One region of the Virgibacillus byunsanensis genome, then DNA from elsewhere that is predicted to be linked to it. Evidence: riboswitches for the same ligand, from Rfam matches in the RefSeq annotation. Region 1 holds a riboswitch; the other holds the start of a gene.
What was found. A riboswitch is a leader RNA that binds a small molecule or an ion and turns the genes downstream of it on or off. The one in region 1 is predicted to bind thiamine pyrophosphate.
Positions count from the first base shown of each region.

Region 1 (7,044 bases):
TAGCTGAACGAAGTATCCCTTTAAGTATTCACCTTCATGCATAACGCCTCATAACTTAACCCTCTCATCTCGATTTAATCTCTTCCCGATTTTTTCAATGGCCAGTTGGTCTACTGGTTCAAAGAAAGAATACTGCAGATGTCGTATCAGGAACACTGAAAACGATAATGGGGTTTGTGATTCTTGGTGCCGGGGCAACGGTAATTGTTCAAGCGCTTGGGAAATTTAGCAGTATGTTTAATAAAGCTTTTGCTGTAGATGGGGTTATTCCAAACAATGAAGCAATTGTAGCCTTAGCACAGGAGGCTTTTGGAACAGAAACAGCAATGATTATGCTATTTGGTATGATCGTAAACATAATTTTAGCTAGATTCCGTCTGCTGGAAATGCGGTGATAATTGGCTTTCTATTTAGCTTTATTGCCGGATTGATTAGTATGTTCTTCCTACCTATTCTTGGCCTTAAGTTATAGTGCCAGGGTTAGTTCCTCACTTTTTCACAGGTGCAGCAGCTGGTGTGTTTGGTAATGCAACCGGAGGCCGTAAAGGTGCAATCTTTGGTGCAATGGCCAATGGTGTTCTATTTAGCTTTTTACCTGCATTACTGTTACCGGTCTTAGGGTCATTAGGCTTTGAAGGTACAACGTTTGGTGATGCAGACTTTGGTGCAGTCGGTATTGTACTTGGAAACTTGATCAACTTAATTGAATCAAACATGCTTGTATCTGCTTTGATCTTAATTATCCTGGCAGCATTATTCACCATTGGATGGAAAACCAGCGCCAATGGAGATAAGGATAACACTAAAGTAGCATAATTTGCCAAAAAACCCACTATTCTTTTGGATAGTGGGTTTTTGGCACTTTTAAAATATATAAAAGCTTAAAGGTTAAAAAAGTAAGTAAAAATAGGACTTTCGCCATTAAAAACATGGCAACAAGCATTACTAAGCAGGTAGAAAAGTTTAAAACTTGTCGACTGCATAAGTTATAATTTTTATTTTATTATTTTCTTGGAACTCCAGTACTACTTTTTCGTTCTGACATCCATACTTCTCTTGTGTACGCCATCTCCCAGAAAGCAAGCTCGTACTCTTTTGCAATAATAAATTGTTCTTTCATTTTTTCTTTTTCCTGTTCACTCGCATCTTTTGCTATGTTATTCAACAGGTCGATTTGATCCTGGGTGGATGTATGAAACCACTCACTGGCATACATACTAATCCAATTTTGGTAGATTTTTTCTGTTGGTTTTGCATCCTGATATGTTTTGCCAATATCTGCATACAGCCAGTAGCATGGAAGTAGTGCAGCAATCGTCTGCCCCAGGCTGCCTGAAAGGGCTGCCCGGTATAAGTGAGCTGTATAGGCATATGCAGTTGGTGCTGGTTTGAACTGCTTTATTTCTTCGTCTGTAATGTTCAAGATAGTTGCATGTTCTTTATGGACAGTCAGTTCTGCCTCTGCTGTAAGTTTCGCTTTTTCAGCAAGCATGGCAGTAATCTGGAAGTCTTCTGTCTGCGCTGCTGCCAGGGCATGTACTTTTCCAAAATGCTTTAAATAGTAAATATCCTGAAGAATAAAATACTTGAATGTTTCCAGTGGTAAATCTCCTTTTACCATACCTACAACAAAAGGATGGTTTAAGCTTTGTTCCCAACTGTTTTTGGTTACCTCTCGTAGTGTGTCTGTAAATTGCATACAAAATACCTCCTCTTTAGTTTGTTTCCGACTGATTGAGGAGGAAAGAAAAGTACTTAAAGATAAATTCATCTATTTTAAGGTTAATAAATTAATCCTATGATTCTATCGCTATCTAAAGAGATGGACAGATTGGATGAATGGTTAAGTGACTTTCCACTTCCCTCCGCTGGTATTGGCCAGATCAGGTTCTAAGGGTTTTATAGTCTCAGCCTTTAACAGGCTCCCCTAGCGGAAACGATTAATGAAATTATCTGTTCAGCATATCATATGAAAAAACAAAGTCAACTATATTTGGGAGCGCTTATTCTCATTAAACACTTGAATTTTAGCACTATCTGTGTCAAAGTTAATACTGTATTATTAGTTTAATAGTATTGAATGTAGGGGGACCAGTGTTGCTGGTTGAGATGGTATCCGTGAGATGCAGACCCTTGGAACCTGATCTGGTTTAAACCAGCGTAGGGAACATATATAATGTGAATGTGACTATATATGTGCTCTAGGCTTAGCCTGGGGCATATTTTACGTGCGCTAAGCAGTATGTTCCTCTAGCGAACCATTAAATAAAATAAGAAAGTAGGGGGATTTAATTGAAACGAATATTATTTTTCATCGTTATGTTAGTTATCGTGCTAGCTGGTTGTGTAAATGATCAAGAAACTAGTGGTGATAATTCTAATGCACAGGAGGAAGAAGAGTTAGAAAAAGTGACATTGGTATTGGATTGGACACCAAATACGAACCACACAGGGTTATATGTTGCACAGGCAGAAGAATATTTTAAACAGGAAGGCTTAAAGGTGGACATTACGTTACCTGGTGAATCCGGTGCTGATCAGGTAGTGGCATCTGGGCAAGCAGAGTTTGGGATTAGTGCACAAGAATCTATCACAGAAGCACGTATTCAGGATATACCGATTGTCTCCATTGCAGCAATCATTCAACATAATACGTCTGGGTTTGCTTCTCCTGTAGATAAAGGTATTACCTCACCAGCTGATTATGCTGGGAAAACCTACGGAGGTTGGGGTGCCCCAGTTGAAGCAGCGGTTATTGATTCTTTAATGAAACAAGAAAGCGCGGATGTTAATGATGTAAATATTATAAATATGGGAAATACTGATTTTTTTACGGCAGTCGAACGTGATGTTGACTTTGCTTGGATCTATTATGGATGGACTGGTGTGGAAGCAGAATTACGTGACGTTGAGCTTAACGTGCAATATCTAACCGATTATTCAGACGATCTCGACTATTATACGCCAGTTATCACAACGAATGAAAGCATGATCGATGAAAATCCAGATACAGTCGAAGCCTTTATGGCAGCTGTTTCTAAAGGTTATCAATATACGATTGAGAGTCCGGAAGAAGCTGCATCCATTTTAGTAGAGTCTGTACCGGATTTAGATGCTGAGTTAGTGGAAGCAAGTCAAGCATGGTTATCACCTCAATATCAGGATGATGCCGAACAATGGGGTATCCAGGATCAACAAACTTGGGAAAACTATTCGAAGTGGATGTATGAAAATGAGTTACTTGAAAAAGAACTGGATGCAGCGCAAGCATTTACGAATGAATTTTTACCAGAAAAATAATGAGGAGAAATAATATGACAAATGCACTTGTTAGTATTCAAATTATTCCCAAGACAAAGAATGGGGAAGATGTCATTCCATATGTGGATGCGGCGATTGAAGTTATTCAACAGGCTGGGATCAAGTATGAAGTACATCCACTTGAAACGACTATGGAAGGGGAGTTAACAGAGCTTTTGGCGGTTATCGAAAAAATGAATCAGAAAATGGTTGAACGAGGTAGTTCGAGTATAATTTCTCAGGTGAAGATTTACTATAACCCAGATGGCGCATCAATGGATGTATTGACAGAGAAGTACCGTTAAAAAGTATGTTTTTCTAGATAGTAGAGTGGAGCTAAGTTGAATGGAGGTGCGGGTGCGTTGGAAGTCAAAGCACCCTAATAGTATGAAAAAAATGCTAGCACAGGGATGGCGGCCGGTAACGGTCATCATCCTTTTACTTATCATATGGGAAATTAGCAGCAATTTGCTTTCAGTCCCGACATGGCTGCTACCAGCCCCATCAGAAATAGCACAAGAGGGGATAGCGAGTTGGGGGAACTTCCAACACCATTTCATTTCAACCATAAAATTATCGATTATCGGTTTTATCTGTGGTGTCAGTGGTGGGATTTTGATTGCGGTTATCCTTCATTTACTACCAAGTGTACGGCAGGCTTTTTATCCCTTGTTGATTCTATCGCAAAACGTTCCAATTATTGTGCTCGCACCATTACTTGTGATTTGGTTCGGATTTGGTGTGCTACCCAAAATACTAGTCATCACCCTCGTTTGCTTTTTCCCAATTTCAATAGCGGCATTGGATGGATTCCGACAGACAAGTACGGATTTGGTGCACTATATGCAGATGGCTGGTGCATCCAAACGGCAAATCTTTAGTAAGCTAGAGCTACCGCATGCCATGCCGGCGATTTTTTCCGGCTTGAAAATTTCAGCAACCTACAGTGTGATGGGTGCTGTAATTTCTGAATGGCTTGGTGCGAATCAAGGCATTGGGGTGTACATGACACTTGCACAATCATCATTTCGTACCGATCGTGTTTTTGTCGCTATCTTTTTTATTATGTTCTTATGCTTGCTGTTCTTTATACTAATTATTACATTGGAAAAGTTGCTTATTAAATGGCGTGCAACAGAGGAGGATAAGTGATGAGTGAACTGGTAGTCAAACAGGTAACGAAATCATTTGCTAATAAGAAGGTTTTGGATGACGTTTCATTTACAATAAAAGAGGGAGAGTTTGTCTCTTTACTTGGCCCATCCGGAAGTGGGAAAAGCACGCTTTTTCATTTGATCGGTGGTCTGTACCGTCCTGACACGGGTACTTTTTATTTAGATGGGGAAAGGATCAATGGCAAGCGGGGTGCGATAAGTTATACCCCGCAAAGTCCCTCGCTTTTTCCATGGCGCACTATCATTGACAATGTTGTATTAGGGGCAGAAATTTTTGCAAAACCTGATGTTGACCAGGCACGGGCAATGCTAAAAAAGGCAGGTTTAGCTGACTATGAAGATGCCTATCCTCATCACTTATCTGGTGGTATGCGTCAGCGGGTTGCCTTTGTAAGGTCGTTACTTAGTCCACAGTCATTTATCTGCTTGGATGAGCCATTTTCAGCATTGGATGAATTTACTCGATTAGAAATGCAAAAATGGTTGTTATCGATTTGGGAAGAAAATAGGAAATCAGTGCTATTCGTTACACATAACATTGAAGAAGCGATTTATTTATCGGATCGAATTATTATATTATCAAATAACCCAGCTACTGTGAAACGTGAAATTCAGGTTCCATTTGAGCGGCCACGACAAGAAGCCCTTCTGCTTACTGATGAGTTTCTTCAATGGAAAAGAGACATTTACCAGGAATTACGGGTGTTTTAAGAAGCATGGGGATGGTTCGAGACCAGTGAAAAAGTCTTTTTATAGAGAAGGAGGCATTCAAAACCTACCGTATGTAGGCTTCGGACATCAATTCTCATCTATATACAGATGAGAATTCGCAACGGTTTCAAAAATCATGCTTTTTTCACTGGTCTCGGATGGTTCTTGTGCTTCATTTGATTTTAATATCCTAATAAAACATTTGTTTTTATTCAAAATCTATGTAGTGTTAACTGTTTGAAAAGGAAAGGACCTTAAACCATTCTTTATTGCAAACACCAGAGCATATAGAATAGAACTGTTATACCAAGAGAAGTATTTCTCAATAGGGCTAACAGTTTTTTATTATATCGTTGTTGATTGAAATCTGCTTTTATATATAGTACCCCAACCATACATTCCAATGTTCGTTGCATTTGTTTTTCAAGACTATGCTTGGAGACGGCTATCGGAATTATTTTCCCGTTTTTAAAGATGACAAGTGAACCGTTACTTGAAGATGCGTCTTGTACGACTTGTAATATGTGATTATAGAAAATCCAATAACAATTTAAATCGTTCAGGGAATTGGTTAGGAAGGTGTAAATGTTCTTACTTTGGTTAATCGGAACCGGGACTTTTCGCTTGATTCCCAGATGGTGCATTACAGCAGTTCTTCTACCTTCAAAAGTAGACCAGTTGTCTAAACAGGATGATTTGATAATTTGGATAGGTGTTTTCCGAAGAACAATTGCTGATCTTTTTCCAATACAATCGTGTCATAATCGGGGTGCAGGTAATAGCGCTATGGTAGTTTATTTTGCGATATAGTCTGCTAGAATGGTTGTTACGTTTGCTTCTCTTTTGCTCTTGTTGTTTATCTTCTATTTCATTTATATAATCGAAAAAACGCTTAAAAAGGTGGCATTTAATCAAATATTTTTCTCGGTAAAGGATAGTGACCTTGTACAGGCGCTATCCTTTTTAAATTTATCCCTAACTTCGATAAACAACAATCAAAATGGTATTTTCCAGCTAGGGTTTTCAATTTTATGACACTTTTTTCATGGGAAATGGCATATTACGGCAAAATCCAGAAGTTTCGTATGATGACGATTTGTGGATCATAATCTATGATATTTAAAATAGATTAAAGGGGAGAAACAATGAACGAGGAAAGCAATAGGACGTTTGAAGAGATCTTTCAAACAAAATGAAATAAGAATTAACTACCATACAAGCTGAATATTAACGACCCACATCGGGAATTTTACGTGGAGGGTTTATATGCGATGTGAATAGCAATAAAAAATATCCAATCAGACAAAGAACTACTTGCAACCTATTTTAACTACACCATTCGCAATCGCCTCATTGACTGCTTCGAAAGAAAACAAGAGAAGGTCACAATCTGGAAAGGATTTGCCACGAGGAAGTATGTGAAATAGATAATGGCAAGCGTTTCGGATTATTGAAACTTCCTGTGGTTGATCCATCAGGTATCACCGTGTGATTTGAGTGAGAGTGAAGTCAAACCTAACCGGAAACAAATGAAAATGGATACAATTTTATATCATCGAAATAGGCCACTAAAAGACATTGCCCAGCAGGAAGGCGTAACAATTAATGCAGTGAAAAGCTGGGGAAGACAGGTCAATTTGAAATTGAAGGATGAGGCAGAATATCTGGCAATGCCTAACAAATAAATCAAAGAACTCTCTCTCCTAGCATGGAGAATGATTTATAGGTAAATGCACATATAGGAAAGGATTAGAAATAGTGAATTACATAAAAGAGATCAACTTCTTTTACGATCAAATTAAACGAAACCAACTATCAGCATCAGCTGTTACGTAATGGCACGCACAAATGCATATTT
Region 1 covers NZ_JBHTKJ010000007.1:125,787-132,830, forward strand. The annotation lists partial or broken gene ACFQ3N_RS02295 (PTS transporter subunit IIC) at 78-816, shown strand; gene tenA (thiaminase II) at 1,004-1,699, opposite strand; TPP riboswitch at 1,844-1,939, opposite strand; TPP riboswitch at 2,075-2,184, shown strand; gene ACFQ3N_RS02305 (ABC transporter substrate-binding protein) at 2,293-3,300, shown strand; gene ACFQ3N_RS02310 (thiamine-binding protein) at 3,315-3,605, shown strand; gene ACFQ3N_RS02315 (ABC transporter permease) at 3,688-4,452, shown strand; gene ACFQ3N_RS02320 (ABC transporter ATP-binding protein) at 4,452-5,186, shown strand; gene ACFQ3N_RS02325 (competence protein ComK) at 5,453-5,935, opposite strand; gene ACFQ3N_RS02330 (hypothetical protein) at 6,722-6,871, shown strand; gene ACFQ3N_RS02335 (hypothetical protein) at 7,035-7,044, shown strand, end outside.

Region 2 (7,044 bases), on a different contig from region 1:
GACCATCAAAATTTGGTGGACTAACCTATGAGATATTAGGGAGTACACAAAACCATGTTTATCTAATTCATACAAGGGATTTCGGTGACGTCCAAATTTATGCGCACCCATCAACAGGAGCCACTTTTTCAAATTAATTTTTAAAAAAACCCTCTCATGTTCAATAGGTTGTGGGAGGGTTTTTGGTTACTTTTATCTGTGATAAAGAGAGGTATAATTAGGTTCCTTTCAGTGAAAATATTTTCATTTTTCGTTATAATATAAATGGCTTTATATTAACCAATTATAGAAGGAGCGGTTTGATGCTAAAAACGTACAATCCTACATGGGATTTAGATGTTATTTTCCCAGGTGGTAGTAATTCGACAAAGTTCCGTACGTATCTTGAAGATATTGAAAAAGAGATGGAGCAATTGACAGTAACGGTAAATAGCTTTGATGCTGCAAACGCAGAATCATTAAAAAAAGTGGTCGATCAGTTGGAAGGTACGACGAAAAAGTTGAGGGAATCATTTGCTTTCATTAGTTGTTTAACTGCACAAGATGTAAAGGATGAAAAAGCGAACCTATTAGTTGGTAAACGTAGTGAAATGAAAGCAAAGATGGATGCAGTAAGAACGAATTTTGTTCAAAAGCTAGTTTCCATTGACGATGTGACGTGGAACCAGTTGTTAAATCACCCTCTTTTAAAGAAAGTTGATTTTGTGCTGAACGAAGATAGAGAAAAGGCGAAAGACCTTTTGTCATCTGAGGAAGAGGTTTTAATTAATGATTTGGCTGTTGATGGTTATCATGCCTGGGGTCAAATGTATAATACAATCGTTGGGAATATGAGTGTGGAAATAGAAGAAGATGGTGAAGTGAAATCGTACTCGGTTGGACAAGCATCCAATAAATTGAGCAACCCAGATCGTACGGTTCGTAAACATGTATCTCAGCAACTGGATAAAGCTTGGAGTGAGAAGGCGGATTTATTTGGACAGACGTTAAATCATTTAGGTGGTTTTCGCCTGCAAACATATAAGCATCGTAACTGGGATAGTGTGTTAAAAGAGCCATTAGCAATCAACCGTATGAAAAAAGAAACATTAGATGCGATGTGGACTGCTATCTCGAACAATAAGAAACCTTTTGTTGATTTCCTTCAGAAAAAAGCAGATTTATTAGGACTGGAAAAACTGAGTATGTATGATGTTGGAGCACCAATAAATAAATCAGTGAAAACGTATAGTTACTCAGAAGGTGCAGATTTTATTGTGAATCACTTTGGTGAGTTTAGTCCAAAAATGGCTGACTTTGCACAAATGGCATTTGACAAACGGTGGATTGAGGCTGAGGATCGTGCCGGTAAACGCCCTGGAGGCTTTTGTACAAGCTTTCCTGAAAGTGAACAAACACGCATTTTCATGACCTATTCAGGAACGTCATCTAATATCGCAACATTGGCCCATGAATTAGGCCATGCTTATCATCAGCATGTGATGAATGATGTCCATGGATTGAATCAGGGGTATGCGATGAATGTTGCAGAAACTGCTTCCACTTTTGCAGAGATGATTGTCTCGGATGCTTCTGTTAAAAGTGCCGAGAACAAAGAAGAAAAAATGTCCTTACTGGAAGATAAAATCAAACGTAGTGTTGCATTCTTTATGAATATTCATGCTCGGTTTATTTTTGAACAACGCTTTTATGAGGAACGCAAGCAAGGAATGGTCTCTGTTGACCGGTTAAATGAACTAATGGTTGAGGCTCAAAAAGAAGCATATAGTGATTCCATTGAAGATTATGACCCAAATTTCTGGTCATCAAAACTTCATTTCCATATTACTGGGGTACCATTCTATAATTTCCCATATACATTTGGTTATTTGTTCAGCCTTGGTATTTATGCCCATGCCAAGAAAAAAGGCGGTAGCTTTGAAGATGATTACATCGCATTATTACGGGATACCGGACGAATGAATGTGGAACAGTTAGCAGAAAAACATCTAAATGTTGATTTAACAAAAGCTGATTTCTGGGAAGATGCCATTCAGCTTTGTGTGAATGATGTAGAAGAATTTCTATCTCTATAAGACTTGATTGCCAAAATCTAGCGAATACGTTATAATACACGTAACATAAAAGCATATGAATAAAGCCTACAGGGGGAGCCATTTGGCTGAGAGTGAACATGTTTGTAGTTCTTACCCTTTGAACCTGTTAGTTAATACTAGCGTAGGGATGGTGGCTTTTTTGATGGAATAAAAAGCAATGTGAGCGGATTCCCCATCAGGAAGCTTCCCCTTGGCATTGCTTTTTTGTGTGGAAAATTATAGAAATTTGCTTTAAAAAGGGGAGGAATTTTAATGAGTTCGAAACGAACATTGTTTTTAATTGAAGTAGCAATGTTTACTGGATTAGCTTTAGTTTTAGATATAATTCCGTTTTTAGCGTTTAAAATATGGCCAAATGGAGGATCAGTATCCTTTGCGATGATTCCAGTGTTTATTGTTGCATTTCGTTGGGGAATTAAAGGTGGATTAACTTCTGGATTATTATGGGGACTGTTACAAATTGTCTTTGGGGCATCCATCCTAACACCTCTACAAGGATTCATTGAGTACGGATTTGCATTCACTGTATTAGGTTTCGCAGGATTGTTTGCTAAACCACTACAACAAGCAATTAAAAATGGCCAGACTAAAGTAAGCTTTATATATATAATGTCAGGTGTGTTAATTGGTGCAACTTTAAGATTCATTGCCCATTTTTACGCAGGAATCGTATTTTGGGGACAATTTGCACCTGAAGGTCAAGAAGTGTGGATTTATTCATTAGTCTATAATGGTTCCTACATGCTACCGTCATTTATTTTGAGTACAATTTTAGTGTTCTTCCTGTTCCATAAACAGCCGAGAACTTTACTAAAAGCAGCATAATGACAATTTCCGCTCACAACAAAGATAACTTCTCTTCTATTAGAGAGGTTATCTTTTTATTTGTAAAAATGTATAATTGGATGAAAGAGGTGATCATGGTGCGGGAATTAATTGGACAGTGTGAAACTTGTGGGAAAAATATTTATTGTGAGAATGGCTTTTTTGATGGTGTACATGAAGATGGTAGCTCGTTATGTAATAGTTGTGCAGAAGAGCTTAAAGAAAAATAATGGCATGTAGTTTCCTTACGAAATTACATGTTTTTATTTTTGGCTACTTTCGCACGCATTGTTGTTTTTTTTTACTTCATAGTTGATGTAAAATGCGACGTAACTTTATGTGACGGTTAACCTACCGCTACGGAAATACACTTCGCTTTCCGTGGGCGGCTGATGAGCCTCCTCGAGCTAACGCTCTCTGGGGTCTCAGGCTAGGCCTCTGCTCCCACAGGATAAGGAAAGCTACATAGCTAGACATCGCATGAAGAAAATGTGGTCTTTACATTTTCAAGGAGTCTACGTGTATTTCCTCCGCTTTATTTCTGTTACTGTCGTGAGACTGTATTAGTATTAATAGAACCCCTTACCAGTCAGGGTGAGCGGAGGGCGGTGACTCCTGCGGGAACAGCACGTGTCTGAAGACACCGAAGTGGTGGTTTTCCGCTTCGGAGGCTGAAGCCGTGCCCGCGGAAAGCATCCGCCCGTAGCGATCCCAGACGGAGGTAATAGCACGCGTTCTTAGAAGTAAGCCTAAAGTTACGTCGCAGTTTATACTTATTGTGACAAAAACAACAATCTTTACTAAAACATCCTTATTTTTAAATGTAACCTTTTTATTAATCGTTACGTTTCACTGATAGAGAGTTAAGGAGGGGACAATACGTGCAGGATTTAATTAAGGCTTGTAAAAATGGGGATTTACAAGCGTTTAGCGGGCTAATTGATCATTATAGTTCGACAGTAGAGCGGTTTGCTTTCCAAATTGGAGTTCCCTACCACGATGTACCCGATGTGTCACAAGAGGTTTTTATACGAGTATACCGATTTCTTTACCAGTTTGATGGTAAATCTTCTTTCACTACCTGGCTTTATAAAATTACCTGGAATGCAGCAAAGGATTACCACAGGAAACAGTCTAGTTGGTTAAATAAGTTTACTCGTTTGAAGAATGATCAGACGAAATGTAACGCTTCAACTGATCATGTGGAAGAAAGCATTATTCGTGATGAAGAAGATGAATTATTGCTTCAATGTATTCACCAGTTAGACGAAAAATACCGGGTTCCTATCGTACTTCATTTTTTTCACGATGTACCATATGATCAAATTTCAACTATTACTGGAGTTAAACTATCAACAATTAAGGTAAGAGTGATGCGTGGCAAAAAAAAGTTAGCTGAGAAATTGGATGAGGAAGACGGTAAAGGAGGAATTGCCCATGGATGACAACCAATTAGAATCAAAAATTAAAAAATTGCGGAACTCTATGGAAAACTTCCCCTCAAGTACTGATAAGTCAGCAATCATGCAAAGACTCAAACAGCCAAAACGTAAAAGAAATCATTCAAAACTCCTGGTTTTAACTGGTAGTATAGCGAGTTTAGTAATACTTGCTCTATTGGTGTTATCAACTCTTGGAAATTTTGACTTTGCAAACAGTGATACTGCTCCAAGTCTAGACGAACCATTAATAGAACTATTGGATGTTCAAGTAGAAGTTCATTCAGATGAAGCTAGACTGGGTTCTATTGGGATAACATCTGGAGAAAGGGAAGGTGAAAAGGTTGTACCTACAGCGCTAAGCTATGAATTCACTATTCAGAATGTAAGTGATAGAACGATTGGAAGCTTGGAAGAGGGTGAATGGAATAAAAAAGATTTTGTCTATGAGAATGGAGTGCAAATAAGTATTAAACCAAATGATGAACTTATAAAAGAATCAGAAGAAATTATGGGGTACAACTTATTCAATGAAGAAGATCGCAAAAATAATTTCGGAGGTACAGGATATATTGGTCTACCTATAATAGAGGCAAACCAAAAGGGAAGTTATTCTTTAGATTTTCTGTTAGGAGCAAGTGAAGAAAATCCTGAATTACCACTAATCCCCCCAGATGAACAACTTCAATTATTGGAAGAACATGCTTGGAACGCGGACTTAATTGTAACATTACAGGATAAGGAAATTGCTCGTTTTGATTTAAGAGAATTTAAAGAATAAACCTATAATTCTACGTATTGAAAACCGACTTTTAGAGTTTGAAGCTTTTAAGCGTAATAGTGGACTGTAGGAATTGGCACCCCTTTTATGAAGTGTGCATAGGCTATAGCACACTTTGGAATGAAAGGAAGCGGTTCGTTTGGAACTTACCATTTCGCATTGGCTGTATGGTATTTTTACTTTGATCATAATATTGACGATGATATTTCGAAAAGGTGTAGTACTTCCAACTTTACTGGGAACATTCGTAATTGCGTGGGTTTATAAAGGAAGCGTTATCGATGGTTTTACATCGATATTCAATGCAAACCTTGTTGCAGCAAAAGAATTATTTAATATCTTTTTAATAATTACATTCATGTTGGCATTGCTTCATTCCTTACGTGATTTAGGTGCAGATCGACGTATGATTCAACCGATTGAAAAATTTATGGTGAATGGGCATGTTTCATACTTTGTACTAATCGGTGTAACATATGTGATTTCATTGTTCTTCTGGCCGACTCCGGCTGTCCCATTAATCTGTGCCCTTTTAGTTCCTGCAGCTGTTCGGGCGGGATTACCAGCTATTACAGCAGCAGTTGCTGTAGCCATTGCAGGGCAAGGGATGGCATTATCCTCGGATTATATCGTACAGGTTGCGCCAGGCCTTTCTGCTACTTCGGCCGGAATATCTCCAGTAGTAGTTGCTGATAAAGCATTAGTTTTATCACTAATAACTGGGGGTATTGCGATAATAGTAGCTTATTTGCTATATCGAAAATCAATACGCTCAAAAGATGATCCATTAAATGAAAAAGATTTGCAAGCATTACAATCAGTAAAAGAGACGGAAAATAAGCCACATTCAGCACACTTATCTACATGGAGTAAAGTGTTTGCTATATTGGTTCCTGTCGCGCTTTTGGGTGTGGTGATTTATATGATGTATACGAAACTTCAAGTAGGTAGGATGAGTGGGTTTGAAGGAGGAGATGGAGCGGCATTCGTTGGTGGAGTAGCTGTTATATTATTGTTACTTTCTACAGTTGCTTTTGGTAAACAACATGCACTAGATTATATTACAAATCATATAACAGACGGCTTTGTATTTGCCTTTAGAGCGATGGGACCTGTTATCCCTATTGCTGGATTCTTTTTTCTCGGAAGTGCAGATTTTTCAGGGAGTATATTAGGTATAGAAGAAAATGCACCTGGACTGTTATTTGATCTTGTACAATCCACACAGGAGTTTTTACCACAAAGTGCATTACTTGTTGCATTTAGTATGCTTATTATAGGTGTTATAACTGGGTTAGATGGATCCGGTTTCTCAGGACTCCCATTAACAGGGTCACTAGCAGCCGCATTAGAAACTAGTTCAATTGATGCTGGAACACTAGCTGCAATTGGTCAAATGGGATCAATTTGGACTGGTGGAGGGACACTGGTTGCTTGGTCCTCGCTCATAGCCATTGCAGGTTTTTGTGGTGTATCTGTTATGGAGTTAGTGCGCAAAAACTTTATACCAGTAATTCTAGGGTTACTAATTGCTACTATTTTTGCTGTGTATTTCTTGTAAGCCTAATACGTTGGTTTAAAACCTCCTCTTTAGTACAATCTAATTAATAGTAAAATAGGTAAATTGGAGGGATTTTCCATGACAAAACAAACGGATTCAATTGTTCGAGAATCACTAGATGCATTACTTGAAGATGAAACATTTTTACCGGATTTAAAGGGTGAAACAAGGGAGGAAGCTTTTACCTCTCTGGTTTCGATCCTTTCAACTCCGAACCATGTAAATAAATCATTTCTACGTGTCGCATTGCAAAATGGAAGCGTCGTGCGAATACCTGCATTTCGGGTTCAACATAACAATATTATGGGGCCATACAAAGGTGGAATTCGTTTTCATGAATCG
Region 2 covers NZ_JBHTKJ010000030.1:32,507-39,550, reverse strand. The annotation lists gene ACFQ3N_RS11815 (N-acetylmuramoyl-L-alanine amidase) at 1-137, shown strand, start outside; gene ACFQ3N_RS11810 (M3 family oligoendopeptidase) at 303-2,075, shown strand; TPP riboswitch at 2,137-2,241, shown strand; gene thiT (energy-coupled thiamine transporter ThiT) at 2,349-2,921, shown strand; gene ACFQ3N_RS11800 (hypothetical protein) at 2,921-3,151, shown strand; gene ACFQ3N_RS11795 (RNA polymerase sigma factor) at 3,803-4,366, shown strand; gene ACFQ3N_RS11790 (hypothetical protein) at 4,359-5,141, shown strand; gene ACFQ3N_RS11785 (hypothetical protein) at 5,281-6,702, shown strand; gene ACFQ3N_RS11780 (Glu/Leu/Phe/Val family dehydrogenase) at 6,781-7,044, shown strand, end outside.
Region 2: it holds a riboswitch for thiamine pyrophosphate, as region 1 does, so the genes downstream of both, thiT (energy-coupled thiamine transporter ThiT) here and tenA (thiaminase II) in region 1, are expected to answer to the same signal.